3 regions of the Fictibacillus sp. B-59209 genome follow, and region 1 is predicted to be linked to each of the others. Evidence: riboswitches for the same ligand, from Rfam matches in the RefSeq annotation. Region 1 holds a riboswitch; each other region holds the start of a gene.
The links. Region 1 has a riboswitch for cobalamin ahead of P4361_RS05230 (ABC transporter substrate-binding protein). Riboswitches for the same ligand answer to the same signal wherever they lie in the genome.
Positions count from the first base shown of each region.

Region 2: linked by a shared signal. The riboswitch ahead of metE (5-methyltetrahydropteroyltriglutamate--homocysteine S-methyltransferase) and the one ahead of P4361_RS05230 (ABC transporter substrate-binding protein) in region 1 are both predicted to bind cobalamin.
Region 3: linked by a shared signal. The riboswitch ahead of P4361_RS15775 (ribonucleoside-diphosphate reductase subunit alpha) and the one ahead of P4361_RS05230 (ABC transporter substrate-binding protein) in region 1 are both predicted to bind cobalamin.

Region 1 covers NZ_JARMMC010000007.1:52,469-58,301, forward strand. Annotated here, with positions in the region: gene eno (phosphopyruvate hydratase) at 1-701, shown strand, start outside; gene P4361_RS05220 (nuclease-related domain-containing protein) at 951-1,898, shown strand; gene P4361_RS05225 (GNAT family N-acetyltransferase) at 1,968-2,534, shown strand; cobalamin riboswitch at 2,571-2,761, shown strand; gene P4361_RS05230 (ABC transporter substrate-binding protein) at 2,888-3,847, shown strand; gene P4361_RS05235 (FecCD family ABC transporter permease) at 3,810-4,874, shown strand; gene P4361_RS05240 (heme ABC transporter ATP-binding protein) at 4,871-5,833, shown strand, end outside.
Region 2 covers NZ_JARMMC010000008.1:248,662-254,494, forward strand. Annotated here, with positions in the region: gene P4361_RS06635 (L-cystine transporter) at 1-705, shown strand, start outside; gene P4361_RS06640 (n-acetylglutamate synthase) at 809-1,183, opposite strand; gene P4361_RS06645 (acyl-CoA thioesterase) at 1,325-1,819, opposite strand; gene metE (5-methyltetrahydropteroyltriglutamate--homocysteine S-methyltransferase) at 1,821-4,076, opposite strand; cobalamin riboswitch at 4,234-4,426, opposite strand; gene P4361_RS06655 (CHASE3 domain-containing protein) at 4,596-5,833, shown strand, end outside.
Region 3 covers NZ_JARMMC010000018.1:573,395-579,227, reverse strand. Annotated here, with positions in the region: gene P4361_RS15795 (metal ABC transporter solute-binding protein, Zn/Mn family) at 1-666, opposite strand, end outside; gene P4361_RS15790 (MogA/MoaB family molybdenum cofactor biosynthesis protein) at 838-1,350, shown strand; gene P4361_RS15785 (Fur-regulated basic protein FbpA) at 1,497-1,700, shown strand; gene P4361_RS15780 (CBS domain-containing protein) at 1,834-2,256, shown strand; cobalamin riboswitch at 2,307-2,508, shown strand; gene P4361_RS15775 (ribonucleoside-diphosphate reductase subunit alpha) at 2,680-4,914, shown strand; gene P4361_RS15770 (ribonucleotide-diphosphate reductase subunit beta) at 4,934-5,833, shown strand, end outside.

The DNA.
Region 1 (5,833 bases):
TAAACACAGCTGTAGGAGACGAAGGCGGATTCGCACCAAACCTTTCTTCTAACGAAGAAGCGCTTCAAACGATCATGGAAGCGATCGAAAAAGCTGGCTACAAACCAGGTGAAGAAGTTCGTCTTGCAATGGATGTTGCCTCTTCTGAGCTCTTCAACAAAGAAGACGGAAAATACCATCTTTCTGGTGAGGGTGTTGTTAAAACATCTGAAGAAATGGTTGCTTTCTACGAAGATCTTGTTTCTAAATACCCAATCATCTCCATTGAAGATGGCTTAGATGAAAACGACTGGGAAGGCCACAAGCTATTGACTGACCGTCTTGGCGACAAAATCCAGCTTGTAGGAGACGATCTTTTCGTAACGAACACAAACAAACTTGCTCAAGGCATCGAGCAAGGTGTGGGTAACTCCATCCTTATCAAAGTTAACCAAATCGGTACGCTGACTGAAACATTCGACGCGATCGAAATGGCGAAACGCGCAGGCTATACTGCAGTAATTTCTCACCGTTCTGGTGAAAGCGAAGACAGCACAATCGCTGACATCGCTGTTGCGACTAACGCTGGACAAATCAAAACAGGTGCTCCTTCCCGTACTGACCGTGTAGCGAAGTACAACCAATTGCTTCGTATCGAAGACGAATTGGCAAGCATCAGCCGCTACCCTGGATTGAGCGCATTCTACAATCTTCAAAAATAAGCTATTTTACGTAAACCGCTTGAGACCTGATCAGTCTCAAGCGGTTTTTTGTTGATTGGCGCGTATTTTAGGGAGATCCGCATGTATTTCAGGAAGATTGGCATGTATTTTTGAGAGATCGGCATGTAAATCCTCAAGAATGGACCGTATTTACAAAACACAAATTTGATGAGACAGCAGAAGAGGAGAAACAGCGATTTTTAGCGAAATAAACTGGAAAAAACATATGAAGGATGTGATCCCTAAATTGTGAATGAACAAAAACTGCCCATATATATTCGGAAATTAGAGGCTTTATTACGAAGGCTTCCGATAAATCACCAAAAACGCACGAAAATTGAACAGAGTTATGCCAGACAAATGGCAGGATACAAGGGTGAAAAGGCAATCGCATATTACCTTGAACGACTTCCCAAAAAGGAGTATACAATTTTTCATGGGCTGCGGCTTCTAGAGGGATCCTATTACTTTCAAATGGATTACCTAATCCTATCTTCGTTCTTCTTTTTAATCTTAGAAGTGAAAAACTTATCCGGCATTCTTACCTTTGATACAAATTACCGACAATTAATCCGTGTAAATAATGAAAAAGAAGAAGCTTTTCCTGATCCGCTTTTGCAGGTAGAGCGTCAGCAGAACCAGCTAACATCTTGGTTAGCTGTAAGAAAACTACCTCCCATTCCCATCGAGTCCCTTATAGTCGTAAGCAGTCCTTATACCCTCATTAAAAATCCTCTTACCCCTGATTTGTCCCGCAATATTATCCATGGCGCCAACCTCCCATCGGTAATCAGCAGCTTACAAGCCCGTTACACAACTCAAATTATGACAAATAAAGAGGTCAATAGAGCCGCAAAGCAATTCAACAAAAAACATATTCCCTTCAATCCTGACATACTATCAAAGTTTCAAATACAGCCTAATGAGCTCTTAACGGGCGTTCATTGTCCAGTTTGTTCTTCTATAGGTATGAAAAAGCTGTATACGAACTGGATTTGCTCTTTGTGTGATCATTCCTCCAAGATCGCTCATCTCCATTCATTAGATGACTATAAGCTTCTAGTAAGCTCTACAATTACAAATCGAGACCTCAGGGGATTTTTAGGATTGACTTCTCCCTCTATTTCAGCGAAAATCCTCAAATCTCTAAACCTCCCTCACACGGGAACCTATAAAGACAGGAGATATCATCTTTAAATTTGAGGAGCTGCATATTATGATAAAATAAATCATTTCATACTCGGTACAAACGGGGAGGCTTGGAACATGCCGAAAATGAAGCTTGAATTTGAAAGACTGAAGATCAGGGAAATTACGGTGAGTGATGCCTCTGTCATCGCACAATGGAAAAGCGGCCCTCTCTTTCGGAAAATGTCTACTGGTTCTATGACCATAATTAATGAAGGCAATCAAAGGCAGGATATTGAGAAAAGCTTAAGCCAGCTGAACGAATCTTACTTGATGATCATCGAAAAGAGGAGCTCGCAGCCTGTTGGGTACGTCCGTTTCAACTGGATGGGAAGCTCGCAGCGTTATGGCTGGCTTCGGTTCGGACTCGGTGCCGAACAAGGAAAAGGATACATGGGGGAAGCACTTGCAGGCATCTTTCAGCACCTGTTTCAGCATGAGACCTACAGGATTGATGCTGAGGTCTACGAATATAACACAAAAAGCCTGAAGCTCCTGAAATCCCTGGGGTTTCAAAAGGAAGGCGTCAGAAGGCAAGCCTACTTTGACAAAGATCAGTATTTTGATATACATGTTATGGGCCTGCTCAAGAGCGACTGGCTGGAAGTCAGCCCGAAGTCCCGGGCATCATTGAACATAAATTAAACTTTTCATTTTGCCGGTAAGAGGTATAATGGATATAGCTGAATATGCGGTTAAGGTCCGTTTTATTTCAAATAAAACGTTAAAAGGGAAGCTGGTTCAAGTCCAGCACGGTCCCGCCACTGTAATCGGGAAATCTTCTTATGTTTCCACTGTTCTGTCAAAGGATGGGAAGGAAAAGAAGATTGTTGATCGAGAGTCAGGAGACCTGCCTTAATTGCCTGTGCGAACCTTCGAGGAAAAGGTGAAGCAATTGTAATCATTTATTGATTAACTGTTGATTCGCTCTCCGAAGGGAGGGCTTTTTTTGTTTTGCACAATCCCAGCTAAATGATACATACAGGAGCGTGAAGGAATTGAAGAAGTTTACACAAATTGCGATGATGCTGATACTCGTAATCGCCATCATTGCCGGTTGTTCGGCTGGAAATCAGTCAACAGACAAAAAGGAAAACGGTGCCAATCAGGTAAAGAGTGAATTTCCCGTAACGATAAAAGATGCGGCGAACGAGAATGTAAAAATTGATAAGAAACCCAAAAAAATCGTCTCGCTCATACCGAGTAATACAGAGGTCGCATTTGCACTTGGCTTGGATAAAGAAATTGTCGGCGTTTCTGACTTTGACAACTATCCAGAAGCAGCTGTGAAAAAGCCTAAAATCGGCGGATTGGATTTTAACGTGGAAAAGATTGTTGGCTTAAAGCCTGATCTCGTCCTTGCTCATGCCTCCAGTGCGCATACTTCCAAGCAGGGAATTGATCAGCTTAAGAATGCCGGCATCAAAGTAGTTGTGATCAATGATGCGCAGAACTTTACGGATACATACAAGTCCATCGACATGATCGCTAAAGCAACGGGCACTCAAAAACAAGGTGACAAGATTGTAAAATCCATGAAGGATGATCTGTCAGCGATCAAGGAAAAAGCAAAACAAGTAAAGAAAGAAAAAAAAGTTTGGGTTGAGGTTGCTCCAGCTCCGGAGATTTTTACTGCCGGCAAGGGTACATTCATTGATGAAATGCTGAACGCCATTCATGCCAAAAATGCGGCAGGGGAATTGAAGGGATGGGCGAAGGTATCTGAAGAGCAGCCTGTCAAATACAAACCGGACGCGATCGTCACAACGTACGGCTATTACTCCAAAAAGCCGGTGGAACAGATTATGGCCCGTAAAGCCTGGAAGGACGTTCCTGCGGTAAAAAACAAAGAAATTTATGATGTGCACTCTGATAAGGTGACACGTCCGGGACCGCGATTGATTGAAGGAGTGGAGGAGCTTGCAAAAGCCATCTATCCGGAAGTATACAAAAAGTAAAATCATCGTTTCATATACAGCAGTGTTTCTGCTGTTGGGCTTAGCTGTTGCCTTGGGGATATCGGTAGGTTCTATACCTATCCCCCTTTTTCATGTGGTGCAGATTTTAGGAGCGAAGCTTTTCCACTATCCCGTACCAGCATCCATTGATTCTTCGATTGTTAATATCGTCATGGAGATCCGCTTTCCGCGAGTCGTGCTCGCTATGCTTGTCGGCTGCTCATTGGCGCTGGCGGGAACGGCATTTCAGGGGCTGCTGAAAAATCCTCTGGCCGATCCTTATACGCTGGGTGTTTCATCCGGTTCTGCTTTGGGCGCTGTGGCTGTGCTGTTCTTTGGCATTCAGCTGCCTATACTGGGAAGTTTTACACTTCCGGTGGTGAGCATCATTACCGGCTTTCTTACCCTTGTTGGGGTTATATATTTTGCTCGCCTTGTGCAGCGCAGCCTGTCTGTTGAGACGATTATTTTGGCAGGGATTTTAAGCAGCTCATTTATAGGTGCTGTAACGTCTCTTTTAATCGCTCTGACCGGTGATGAATTAAGGCAGATCATCGGCTGGCTGCTCGGCAGCGTATCCATGAGAGGATGGCCGTATGTTCAGCTCATCGCTCCGTTTTTGGCCGCGGGGCTTTTGATTCTTCTGGCAAGTGCTCGTGAATTAAATGCGCTTTCCTTTGGCCAGCAGGATGCAAAAACCATTGGTGTTGACGTGAAAAAACATACGTCACTCGTACTGTTCGGGGCCTCGCTTCTGACGGGATCTGCAGTAGCGGTGTCAGGCACCATCGGGTTTGTCGGCCTTGTCATCCCCCACATGGCCCGCATGATATGGGGAGTAGATCATCGCCATCTGCTGCCGCTGTCCACGCTTCTGGGCGGGGTGTTTCTCGTTCTGGTTGATCTCATCGCCCGAACGATCATCGCGCCGACGGAGCTGCCAATCGGTGTCTTGACAGCGATTATCGGAAGTCCGATCTTTGCCTTAATCTTTATTCGCTATCGTCGAAAGAAGGTGACCACATGATCCAGATCCAGCAGCTTACTGGAGGATATGACGGAAAGCCCGTCGTAAAAGATCTTTCTTTTTCCATTGAAAGAGGAAAAATAACCGGCATCATCGGACCAAACGGGAGCGGGAAGACCACTCTCATGAAAATGATGAATGGAATGCTTTCCCCGCAATCAGGTGAGGTTCTTATAAAAGGAAAGCCGATCAGCAGCTACTCTGCAAAAGAATTGGCAAAAATTATTGCCGTTCTTCCTCAGCATGCGGAAAGCTCGTTTGATTTTACCGTCCGCGAAGTGGTGGCGCTCGGCCGGTATCCCTTTTACAGAGGATTGCTGAAACAATCGTCGCCGAAGGATGAAGAGATGGTCCAGCGATCCATGGAGTTTACAGGCGTCCAGCATTTTGCGGAGAAAAGTATTCAATCCCTAAGCGGCGGGGAACGGCAGCGGGTTCTTTTAGCTAAGGCGCTTGCGCAGGAACCGGAGATTCTGCTGCTCGATGAACCGACAAACCATCTTGATCTTTCCTATCAAATGAAGCTTATGGACTTGCTGAAAGATTGGGTGCAGGGCTGCCAGTTGTCGGTTGTTGCCATATTGCATGATTTGAATATTGCCAGTCTGTACTGTGACCAGGTTCTTCTTCTCGATGACGGAAAGGAGAAGGCGGTTGGAAAGCCTGGTGACATTATGGACAGCATCCTGCTGGAAGGTGTTTATGATACGAAGCTGAGCAGACAGGAGCATCCGCAGAAGCCGAAGCCTCTGATCGCGCTTGTGCCTGGTGAACGTGAGGAACAAAAGAAAATAGAAGATATTGAGCTTCAAACCACAAGTGAAGCAATGGTGTTCCGAAGCCCCTATTTTTTAAAAACGATGTCTTCTGCCCTGATCGGCGGAGGGTTCTGCTGGGCGAATACGTTTGTTAACCGTCATGTGGATAAAAACTACAATTATGACGATGCACATTCTGAA
Region 2 (5,833 bases), on a different contig from region 1:
GTTGTTACATTGATTCTCCGGTTAACACCATATGGAGTCCTCGCACTGATGACCAAAACGGTAGCTCTTAGTGATCTGGACGCCATCGCAAAACTTGGGAAATTTGTGATCGCCTCCTATGTCGCATTGGCGCTCATGTTTATCATTCACCTGCTGTTTATTACATTCTCTGGGTTAAGTCCTGTCACGTATATTCGCAAAGCGATTCCGGTTCTGTCCTTTGCCTTTACTTCCAGAACGAGCGCAGGTGCGCTTCCACTTAACATCAGTACACAAAAGAGCCTTGGAGTACCTGAAGGAATCGCCAACTTTGCAGGCTCCTTCGGACTTACCATCGGGCAGAACGGGTGCGCTGGAGTTTATCCGGCCATGCTTGCTGTTATGATCGCACCGTCTGCAGGAATTGATCCGCTTACTCCGTCTTTCATACTCAGCCTGATTGTTATCGTCGTAATCAGTTCCTTCGGGATTGCAGGCGTTGGGGGCGGCGCAACATTTGCTGCACTTCTGGTTCTTTCCTCTATGAACCTTCCTGTCGCATTGGCTGGTTTGCTCATTTCTGTTGAACCTCTGATTGATATGGGAAGAACCGCTTTGAATGTTAGCGGGGCCATGACTGCCGGTATTCTGACGAGCAAGGCGAGAAAAGAATTGGATACTGAAGTCTACAACGCACCGGTCAATGAACTAAAAGCAGAAGCATAAACCTTTATTAATTTTGTCAATTAATTGCCTATCTCAATAGAAAATAAGAACAGCCGGGGATAAGCTCAATCATCCCGGCTGTTCTTCAATGACTATTCACAATCTAATTAAAAATAATCTGCGGAGTAAACACCAGGTCAGAAACTTCTTCTACAATTGATTCTTCTTCAGCTTCTTCCATCCCAAATCCATTCCATCTTTCAAATAGCTGAATTCTCCCGTCCGGAAGAGTTTTTGGAGTGGAAAAACATTTGCCGCTTTTGATTTCATGCTTTCGATTAATATGGCTATAGGTAAATTCGATGCTGCCGTCTTCTTTTACGATGCCGATCATGTTTCCCTTGAGAACATCTCCTCCTGAATACGTTGCGCTTAAAATGTCATCCTCTTGTTTATACGTAAAATAGGTTTTCGAAGATGTTTCTCCATTCTCTGAACTTTTCACGGATACAAAACGCCGACCATTATAGTTAACCATTTAACGCGTCCTCCCTTTAAAGTTTTAAAGACAATGATAACAAAAGAATATGTATTTGAAAACAGAAAATTCTGTTTTTCTTATTCAAAAGTAAAAACAGGCCCAGATTTTGAGAAAAAGGGCCTGTCTTTTTGTCATTCATCAAGCTTTTTTCTTTTTGCGCTTTTCGTACCGTTCCTTTGCTTGCTGATAGCGATGAATTTCTTCTTGGTTCACTGGCACGAGGGGAGGGACCGGTGACGGCCTGCCCTCCGCATCTACGGCAAGCATGGTAAACAGGGCCCTTGACGTAAGCCGTTTTTCGCCTGTTAGAAGGTTTTCAGATTCTACTTTAACGAAAATTTCCATGGATGTCCGGTGGGCGCATGTGACATAAGCTTCAAGATTAATAGCTTCACCGGTTTTGATCGGGCCAAGAAATTCAAAGGAATCACTCGAAACAGTCACGACCGGTTTACGGCAATGCCGCATGGCAGTTATGCAGGCGATCTTGTCTACATAAGCCATGACCTTCCCGCCGAAGACAGTATGGTGGTGATTCGTATCCGGCGGGAAAACTAAATCTGTTAAGCAGGTTTTCGATTGCTGGACGGTCTTTGCTTCAGAAGGAAAGGAGGCAGGTATTTGAGAAGCCATGTTACGAGACTGCCTCTTTTTTTCTGACCAGAGCCGCAGCAGCTGTCATATTTTTGAGAGATTGAATGGTTTCTGATATGTTTCTTGTTTTCAGTCCGCAATCAGGATTTACCCACACCTGGTCTTCGTGCAATACTTCGAGAGTTTTTTCAATCATCACCCTCATCTCTTCAATTTCAGGTATTCGAGGGCTGTGAATATCATAAACCCCAAGGCCGATTCCTTTTTCGTATGACTGCCAAGTAAAGGCAGAGACCAGCTCACCATGGCTTCTGGATGTTTCAAGAGAAATCACATCGGCATCCAGCTTGCTGATGACGCCAAGAAACTCGTTAAAATCGCAATAGCACATATGGGTGTGGATCTGCGTGGTTTCCTTTACAGTGCAGGTGGTCAGCAAAAAGCAGTTAACAGACCAGTCAATATAATGCTGCCACTTGCTTTTCTTCAGCGGCAGGCCCTCTCTTAATGCCGGTTCATCTACTTGGATCATGGTAATGCCGGCAGATTCCAGTGCAAGCACTTCTTTTTGCAGGGCATTTGCTATTTGATAACAGACATTCTCTCTTGAAATATCATCCCGGACAAAGGACCAGTTTAAGATGGTCACCGGCCCGGTCAGCATTCCTTTTACCGGTTTATCGGTCAGAGACTGTGCATACACACTTTCGTTTACGGTCATTGGTTCACTGAAATCGACATCACCGTAGATGACAGGCGGTTTAACGCAGCGAGATCCATAGGACTGAACCCATCCATTCTCTAAGAAGGCAAACCCGTTAAGTTTTTGTCCGAAAAATTCCACCATGTCTGTTCGTTCAAACTCCCCATGAACAAGAACATCTAAGCCAATATCTTCCTGGATTTTAATCCACTTTTCAATTTGGCTTTTAACAAATTGATCATACTGTGCTTTCGTCCATTCCCCTCGCTTATGTTTCCCCCGGGCCTGCTTTACTTCCGCGGTCTGCGGAAAGCTTCCAATGGTTGTCGTAGGGAGGAGAGGGAGGTTCCAAACTTCCTGCTGTTTTTGTTTTCTGTTCATGTACGGCTGATTCCGCTTAAGGTCTTTGCCTTGAGCTTTTTCAACCTCCCATAAAACCTCCGTCCGGTTTCTTGCCGGAGAGCTGTTCAGCAAGTAAAGAGCATCATCATACTTCTTTATTGCTTCTTGTTGCGAAGGTGATGACAGCAATCGCAGTTCTTCCAGTTTTTCGTCAGCAAAGGCAAGACTGTTGTATAGTTCTTGCGGAAGGGAATGCTCGTGTTTGGCTGAAACAGGGACATGAAGCAAGCTGCAGGAAGGCTGGATCCATATTCGTTCGGATGCAGCCAGTTCTTCAAGCTGGAGTATAAGCTCTTGCTTTTGGCTCAAATTAGCACGCCATATATTTCTGCCGTCAAGTATGCCTGCACCCAGCACTTTATCCTCTGGGAACCCATGCAGACGCATCTCATCCAGTGTTTTTTCGCCATGGACAAAATCCAGTCCGATCCCCTGGACAGGAAACTGAATGATTTCTTTGTAATGCTCTGCGCTCTCAAAGTACGTCTGCAGCATAATATTAAGACCGGAAGCGGTTTTATGGAACTGTTCATAGATTTTCTTGGATGCTGATAGTTCTTCTTCGGATAGGGAAGTAACGAGAATGGGCTCGTCGATTTGAATCCATTGGGCGCCCGCCTGTTCCAGTTCCTGAAGAATTCGGCAGTATAACGGGACAAGTTGGGAAAGCAGCGTGTCTTCCTGTTCGGGAAGGTATCCTTTTGCACATTTTATAAAAGTAACAGGCCCGACAATAACCGGTTTTCCTTCAATCCCAAGCTTCTCCTTTGCTTCCTTGTAAGCGGTAAGAGGCCTGTTTTCCACTAACCTCGGCGCACGGTCTTCCCATTCCGGCACGATATAATGGTAGTTTGTGTTAAACCATTTGGTCATTTCACACGCGACGGCTTCTTGTTTTCCTCTTGCCATGCCAAAGTAAAGGGAGAGAGGATTTTCCACTGCTTCAAATCTTTTTGGCACCAGCCCGAACATCACTGACATATCGAGCATGTGATCATAAAGTGTAAAATCATTGACTGGAATAATATCTATGCCCATGTCTTTTTGCTTTTGCAGATTTGCAAGCCTGATCTGTTCCATCTGCTGCAGAAAACTGGCTTCCGTCAGTTCTCCTTTCCAAAATGCTTCCAGTGCTCTTTTCCACTCCCGATTGCTGCCGATACGGGGATATCCCAAGTTGCTCGTTTTCATGTGTTATCTCTCCATTCTTTTAGATACTAAATATGCAATAAAAACAAAAAAGCATTCCCAACGCCAGTTACAGAACGTTAGAAATGCCTAAAAAAGGGTAGAGTAAACCCCATTGTATGCAAGAATCTAACACCTCCCTATCTCCCGTAGGTTAAAACAGTGTTGTTGAAACAAGGCAGGTCTCCTGACTCAAGGGTTATATACCGAGCTGCATCCCTTCCCAGCCTGCCGGCCAGTGGGCATTATGAGCTCGTTTCCTTTTACAGTGGCGGGACCGTGCCGGATTTTCACCGGGCTTCCCTTTTCATCCTTTGCATTTGTGCAATGGAACCTTGTCTCCACTATTATGTAATTTGATTTTGAAAATTTAGACAAGCCTATCATATCTAAAATAGGAAGTCAACGCATCAAAAGCAGAGAGAAGATGTGGAAATACTTTACTTCCAGCTATCTATATAGGTAAATGTTGTTTATAATAAAGGTGGATAACTATGAAAATAATAAAGGCAGGATGATAGAATGATAGGGAGAAACAGATTTGGAATCCGCGCAAAAATTTTTGCCGGATATCTAGTGATTATTCTTTGTCTGATCGTATCAATAGTAGTAGTAAATAATCAGATTGCCTCTATGCAAAAAGAGCGGAATTTTATTATTAATCATGACATAGAAATTCATTCGCTGACAAACGAGATTGAAAAGCAGGTTCTCGATATGGAAAACGGGCAGCGCGGTTTTATTATTACCGGGGATGAGAGCTATCTTAAACCCTTTAACCTGGCAGTGAACAGTTTGGAAAACGATTATAAAAAGCTCTATGGGCTGATTGCCGATAATCCAGCACAGCAAAATAGGCTCGAGGAAATTAATAAATCCATTCACAATTGGCTCCAGAAAACAGGAAATCCGTCCATTCAGCTGAAGAAGGAAAACAAGGATGGAGAAGTTCTCTCTCTTATTAAAAAAGATGTAGGCAGCCAAAGTGTAGAACAGATCCGCAGCCAGTTTGACACGTTCAGAACCACTGAAAAAGGCTTGACGAAAGAACGGGCGGACAGGCTTGACGAGCAGAACAAATTCCTGAAAACAGGGCTCTTTTCTTTATTGGTTATTGTTGTGGCTGTTTCATCACTTATTGCGTCTTTTGTTTCAGGCTCGATCATTAATACCATTAAGGCTGTTGTAAGTTCCATTACGGCTATGTCATCTAACGGTGACGTTACCCAGCGCATACATGTAAAAACGAAAGATGAAATCAAAGACCTGGCTGAAGCGACCAATGAACTGCTTGATAAAGTTGAGCAGAGGGAATGGCTGCAGTCCAGCACGAATCAGGTAGTCGAAAGATATCAGGGAACATCTACGATTAAAGTGCTGGGAGAGAAATTTGTTACAGGTGTTGCCCACTTAACGCAGGCCTCCATGGGTGCTCTCTATATCCGGGAAGGGAGCGGAGAACAATCCCGATACGTAAAAAAAGGTTCGTTTTCAGAGCCTATCGGAGAACCAGGGCGAGAGGCGTTTAAACAGGGGGAAGGCCTTATCGGGCAATGTGTGTCTGAGAAACGCATCCTTGTGGTGGACAGGCTGCCGGCGGATTATCAAGTCATTGGTACAGGGCTTGGAGAAGTTCGTCCTAAGAGCTTGCTGATTGCCCCTGTTCTGAATGAGCAGGAAGTGATCGCAGTTTTGGAACTTGCTTCACTTGACACATTTACAGAACAGCACATTGAGCTGATCGAAAACGCAACAAAAAC
Region 3 (5,833 bases), on a different contig from region 1:
GGAAACTGGAATCTGTTTCAGGCCGTACCGATGTTCCCAGTATCCATAGGCAGCATGAGAAACAATAATCTCCTTATGCGGGCTTTTCTTGATCGTTTGATTGAACGAGGTATCAAGCTTTTCAAGATCCTTCTTAAGTGATAGGTAATTCTTTGTGAAGTCAGCTTTGGCTTTTGGGTTCAGCTTAATTAACGCCTGTTCGATGTTCTTGGCCATTTGGATTGAATAAACCGGATCAAGCCAAATGTGGGGATCTTTATCCCCATGTTCGTCAGGGTCCTCATCACGATGCTCCACTTTTTCCAGTGTGAGGCCATTGGCTGCTTTTATGGATTCAACCCCTTCGTTTTTTACCGTTTCATTTACTTTATCAGCAAATCCTTCGATTCCTGTACCGTTATAGATGAATGCATCACTGTCTGAAATTTTGATCATGTCTTTCGTAGACGGTTCAAAAGAATGAGCATCGGTGCCTGGAGGGATTACATTTGATACAGAAACATGCTTTCCGCCGATCCTTTTCGTAAAGTATTCCAGGGGATAAAGTGTTGTAGTTATGGTAAGCTTATGAGGGCTATTTAATTTATGTTTAGTGCCATTCGCGCAGCCAGATAGTATCATTGATCCTATGATCATAAACGTCAAGGCCGCATAGTGTCTTTTCATATGAGTGCTCCTTCCAAACGCATTAAAAATAATTCATCTTATTATAACGGAAACATTACGTTTTGCAAAGCGTATTTGTTCCGATTTATTTTTGAGCATGCAAAAGGATAGACTTCTGGCCATGAATAAAGGATAATACATCCATTACAACCTCCGGGAAAGGGGAAGCAAATGAGTGTAGAAGATCATAAAAGACAGGCTCCTTCTTCTGTCTGCTGCAAAATTATTACTGTGAGTGATACGAGAACAGAAGAAACCGATCGCAGCGGCACTCTTATAAAAGAGCAGTTAACGCTGAACGGCCATACAGTGGGAGACTATGTAATTGTAAAAGATGAGCGAGGGGAAATCGAATCTGCTGTCTTGGCTGGGTGTGAAGCAAGTGATATCCAGGCTATTTTAATTAATGGCGGGACTGGCATTGCTGCCAGGGATGTTACCATTGAGACGCTAAAACCATTGTTTACAAAGGAAATTACAGGTTTTGGCGAGCTTTTCAGGATGTTAAGTTATACCGAGGATATTGGATCTGCAGCCATTCTGAGCAGAGCAGCGGCAGGAGTTGTTGGCTCCACAGCGGTTTTTGCAATGCCCGGATCTACAGGAGCGGCAGCTTTAGCCATGAAAAAGCTGATTCTCCCCGAGGTCTCTCATGTCATTCGGGAAATCAATAAAGATTTATAAAGAAGAAAAACAAGTCAGATCTTCCGTTTAGTGGTCATAAATGTATACTCTATCCAATAAGTTTCAGTAAAGAGCCATGAATGCTGAAACTATTTAATTGGATCCACGTATACTATACTATGAAAACGCTTTAACGGGAGGAAATGATGGGCGGATTATTGCGGAAAGCCGTTGAAGAGAGGAAGAATTTCCTTATTCAGATGCTAAAGAAAAACGGGATAAGCAAAGAAGTGGAAGCAGAGCTTTCCACATGGCCATTGACTGAATTGGAAGAAGAATATAAAAGCTGGCTTTTTCAGCAAAATTATGGGGTGGACCCTGGCAAAAAAAGTTTAAATAAAACACAGTGAGGGAATAGACAATAGAACATATGTGTCCTTCTTAGGGCTTTTTTTGTGTGATGGCTTATTACTGCTCATCTATTTTATTTTTTGTTATAGTAGAAAAGAACGGCTGCATTTTATGGTTAAAGGAGATCACAGCATGAACATAGCTTTTTATCTATTGCCTAAAGAAGAGGTTAAATATTTGAATCCTGAATCGACCATCAGGCAGGCATTGGAGAAGCTTTCTTATCACAAATATACATCTGTTCCCCTTGTTTCAGAGGAAGGGCAGTATGTCGGTACGCTCACAGAAGGGGATCTGCTTTGGAAATTGAAAGAAGCGTTCGACCTTGGCTTCTACGATGTGGTGAAAACAAAACTGAAGGATGTTCCACAGCGTGTGAACAATATCTCAGTATCAATCAATTCAAATATGGAAGATTTAATTACGTTGGCAACTGACCAGAACTTTATTCCGGTGACTGACGACGACGGGCATTTTATTGGGATTATCCGCCGCCGGGACATCATTAAGTACTGCGCAAATACAATATGGAATAACAAAATAAATGAAAACTAGGTGTTGACAAATACTATATTTAGTGTGAAAGTAAATGTATTAAACTAAATATAGTATTTGAAACAAGAGGTGTCTTGTAAGACTTAATAGGGAATCCGGTAAAACAATCCGGAGCTGTCCCCGCAACTGTCATGTGGACGAAATGAGAATCCACTGTGTAAGAAACGCGCACGATTGTGTGGCTTTTACATGGGAAGGCTCAGAGTAGGAGGAAGCATTAGCCAGTAGACCTGCCTTTTTGTTTCACGATTTTGATTCTTCGGGGATTGAGAAGCAAAAACGGCACACTTTACTGCTATTTTTGATTCATATAACTCGTGTCGTTTTTTTAGGCTCATCCACTGGATGGGCCTTTTTATTTTGCGGATTTTTAGAGGAGGAGATTTGACTTTGGTTATAGCAGGCGGAACAGATCATCTTGTTATGAATTGGCTGGATGAAATTCTATTGGGCTTTCCCCAGCTTGATAAAAAGGAAGAGTATACAGAACAGGTAGGCTATTATGCTGATAAAAGCAGTTCTCAAACAGAAGCGATGAATATGGCTATTTTGCATGCACTTGAAAGAATTTCAATGCATGAGCCGGATTGGACCTTCGTCGCAGGAAGAATGCATCTTAAAAAAATCTACTCGGATGCAGTAAAAAACAGGGGGAGCCAAGGAGTTCATGGATATGGCCACTTCTATGGATTAATTCGTACACTGACAGACAAAGGAATCTATGATAAGAACCTGTTAAGCAGCTATTCACCAGAAGAAATAGATGAGCTTGAAGCGATGATTGTCCCTCAAAGGGATGAACTTTTTACATATATAGGACTTCGTACATTGGCTGACCGTTATCTTGCCAAATCGCATGAAGGCAAAGTGTTTGAATTGCCTCAGGAACGTTTTATGATCATCGCGATGTCCTTGATGTCCAACGAACCTTCAGACCGCCGCATGGAGCTGATTAAAGAAGCCTACTGGGCAATGTCGAACCTGTATATGACCGTGGCAACTCCTACACTTGCCAATGCGGGTAAAAGCTATGGCCAGCTGTCAAGCTGCTTCATCGATACGATGGATGACAGCCTTCGAGGAATCTATGATTCTACAACAGATGCAGCAACGCTCTCGAAAGGCGGAGGCGGGATCTCCGTTTACCTTGGCAAGATCAGAAGCCTTGGTTCAGAAATAAGAGGATTCAAGGGCAATTCATCGGGCATTATTCCATGGGCGAAGCTGTTGAACCAGACAGCGGTCAGTGTCGATCAGCTTGGACAGAGAAAGGGAGCTATCGCCATCTACTACAATGTGTTCGGCAAAGATCTTTTTTCTTTTCTTGACGCCAAGCTAAATAATGGTGACGAACGGCAGCGGGTTCATGATCTGTTTTTGGGCCTCTGCATTCCGGATTTATTTATGGAAAAGGCAGAGTCTAGAGAAGACTGGTATCTGTTTGATCCTTATACGGTAAAAAAAGTGATGGGCTATGAACTGGATGATTTTTTTGATGAAGAACCCGGCAAAGGCAGTTTCCGCGATAAATATGATGAGTGCGTTGCCGCAGCCGAACAAGGGCTTTTGGGTGAAAAAGGTTCAGGAGGCTATGACGTTGTACCAGCCATTGAAATTTTTAAAAGAATCATGAAAAGCCAGCTGGAAACGGGAGTGCCGTATATGTTTTACCGGGACACGGTTAATCGGGCTAACCCGAATAAGCATGCCGGAATGGTCTACTGCAGCAATCTTTGCACGGAAATTGCCCAGAACGGATCAGCGACTACAGTCGAAGAGGAAGTAACACAGGACGGTAAAATCTTGATCACAAAGAAACCTGGAGATTATGTGACTTGCAACTTAAGCTCTATTTCGCTTGCAAAAGCAGTAAAGGATGATGTGCTTGAGAGATTGATCCCAATCCAAATCCGCATGCTAGATAATGTCATTGATATGAACCAGGAGCGAATAGAAGTGAAACAAGCGGTGCTTACCAATAAGAAGTACAGGGCGATCGGATTGGGTACATTTGGGCTGCATCACTTGCTGGCAGTGGAAGGAATACGCTGGGAATCAGAAGAAGCCGTAGCTTATAATGACTGTCTTTATGAAAAAATCAGCTATTTAAGCATCAGAGCCAGCCATGAACTGGCGAAGGAAAAAGGCGCGTATCCAGCCTTTAAAGGATCTGACTGGGAAACCGGTGTTTATTTTGAAGACAGGAACTATGTGTCTGAAGAGTGGACTATATTAAAAGAACAGGTTCATCAGACTGGCCTGCGGAATGCATGGCTTATGGCGGTTGCTCCGAATGCGACGACCAGTTTAATTGCGAACTCCACAGCCTCCGTCGATCCTATTTTTAAAAAAGAGTACTCTGAGGAGAAGAAGGATTTTAGGATCCCGGTGACGGCTCCAGATCTTACCCCTCAGACAAGCTGGTATTATAAATCGGCATACGAGCTGGATCAGCATTGGAGCATCAGACAAAACGCTGTCAGACAGAAGCATGTAGACCAGTCCATCTCGTTTAACTTTTATGTCAAAAATACGATTAAAGCGAAGGAACTTCTCGATCTTCACTTGACGGCATGGAAATCAGGTCTCAAAACAACGTATTATACGAGGTCTACATCTATTGCAGAATTGGAAGACTGTGAAAGCTGTTCCAGCTAAGAAGGGAGTTATTTTATTAATGAAAACACTGACAGAACGGAAACTATATGATGTAGAAGCGCCGAATGCTTCTACTGGTCTAATTAACGGACAGAGCTCCAATGTCTTAAATTGGGATGACGTTCGGTACAGCTGGGCATATCCGCTCTATAAAAACATGCTCGCGAATTTTTGGACTCCCTTTGAGATCAATATGTCCGGCGACGTGAAACAATATCCGAATCTATCAAACGAGGAAAAAGATACCTTTAATAAGATCATTGGACTGTTGGCTTTTCTGGACAGCATTCAGACGGATTACTCTTCAAGAGTGGCGGCGTACTTGACCGATTCCAGCCTGTCGGCATTAATGACGGTTTTATCCTTTCAGGAGGTAGTGCATAACCAGTCCTATTCGTATGTGTTATCGAGCCTGGTGAACAAGCAAAAACAAGATGAGATTTTTGAATACTGGAAACATGATCCTGTCTTGAGGGAACGGAACGATTTTATTGCAAACGGCTATCTGAAGTTTACAGAAGAGCCATCACCAAAAACGTTTATGGAATCGATCGTCTATGACATTGTACTTGAAGGATTAAACTTCTATTCTGGTTTTGCTTTCTTTTATAATCTTGCCCGAAACCAGAAAATGGTCGCCTCCAGTACGATGATCAATTATATCAACCGGGATGAGCAGCTGCACGTCAGGCTCTTCTGCCAAATTTTCAAAGAACTGCTGAATGAAGTTCCGGAATTAAATTCTGAAGAGACGGTCCAGTTTGTTCAGGGGACATTCAAAAAGGCGGCTGAACTGGAAATACAATGGGGACGGTACATCATCGGTGACCGTTTTCCTGGGTTGAGAATGGATGAACTTGAAGCCTATATTAAATTCATGGCCAATAAGCGGGTCAATGAGCTGGGAATACAGCGTCCT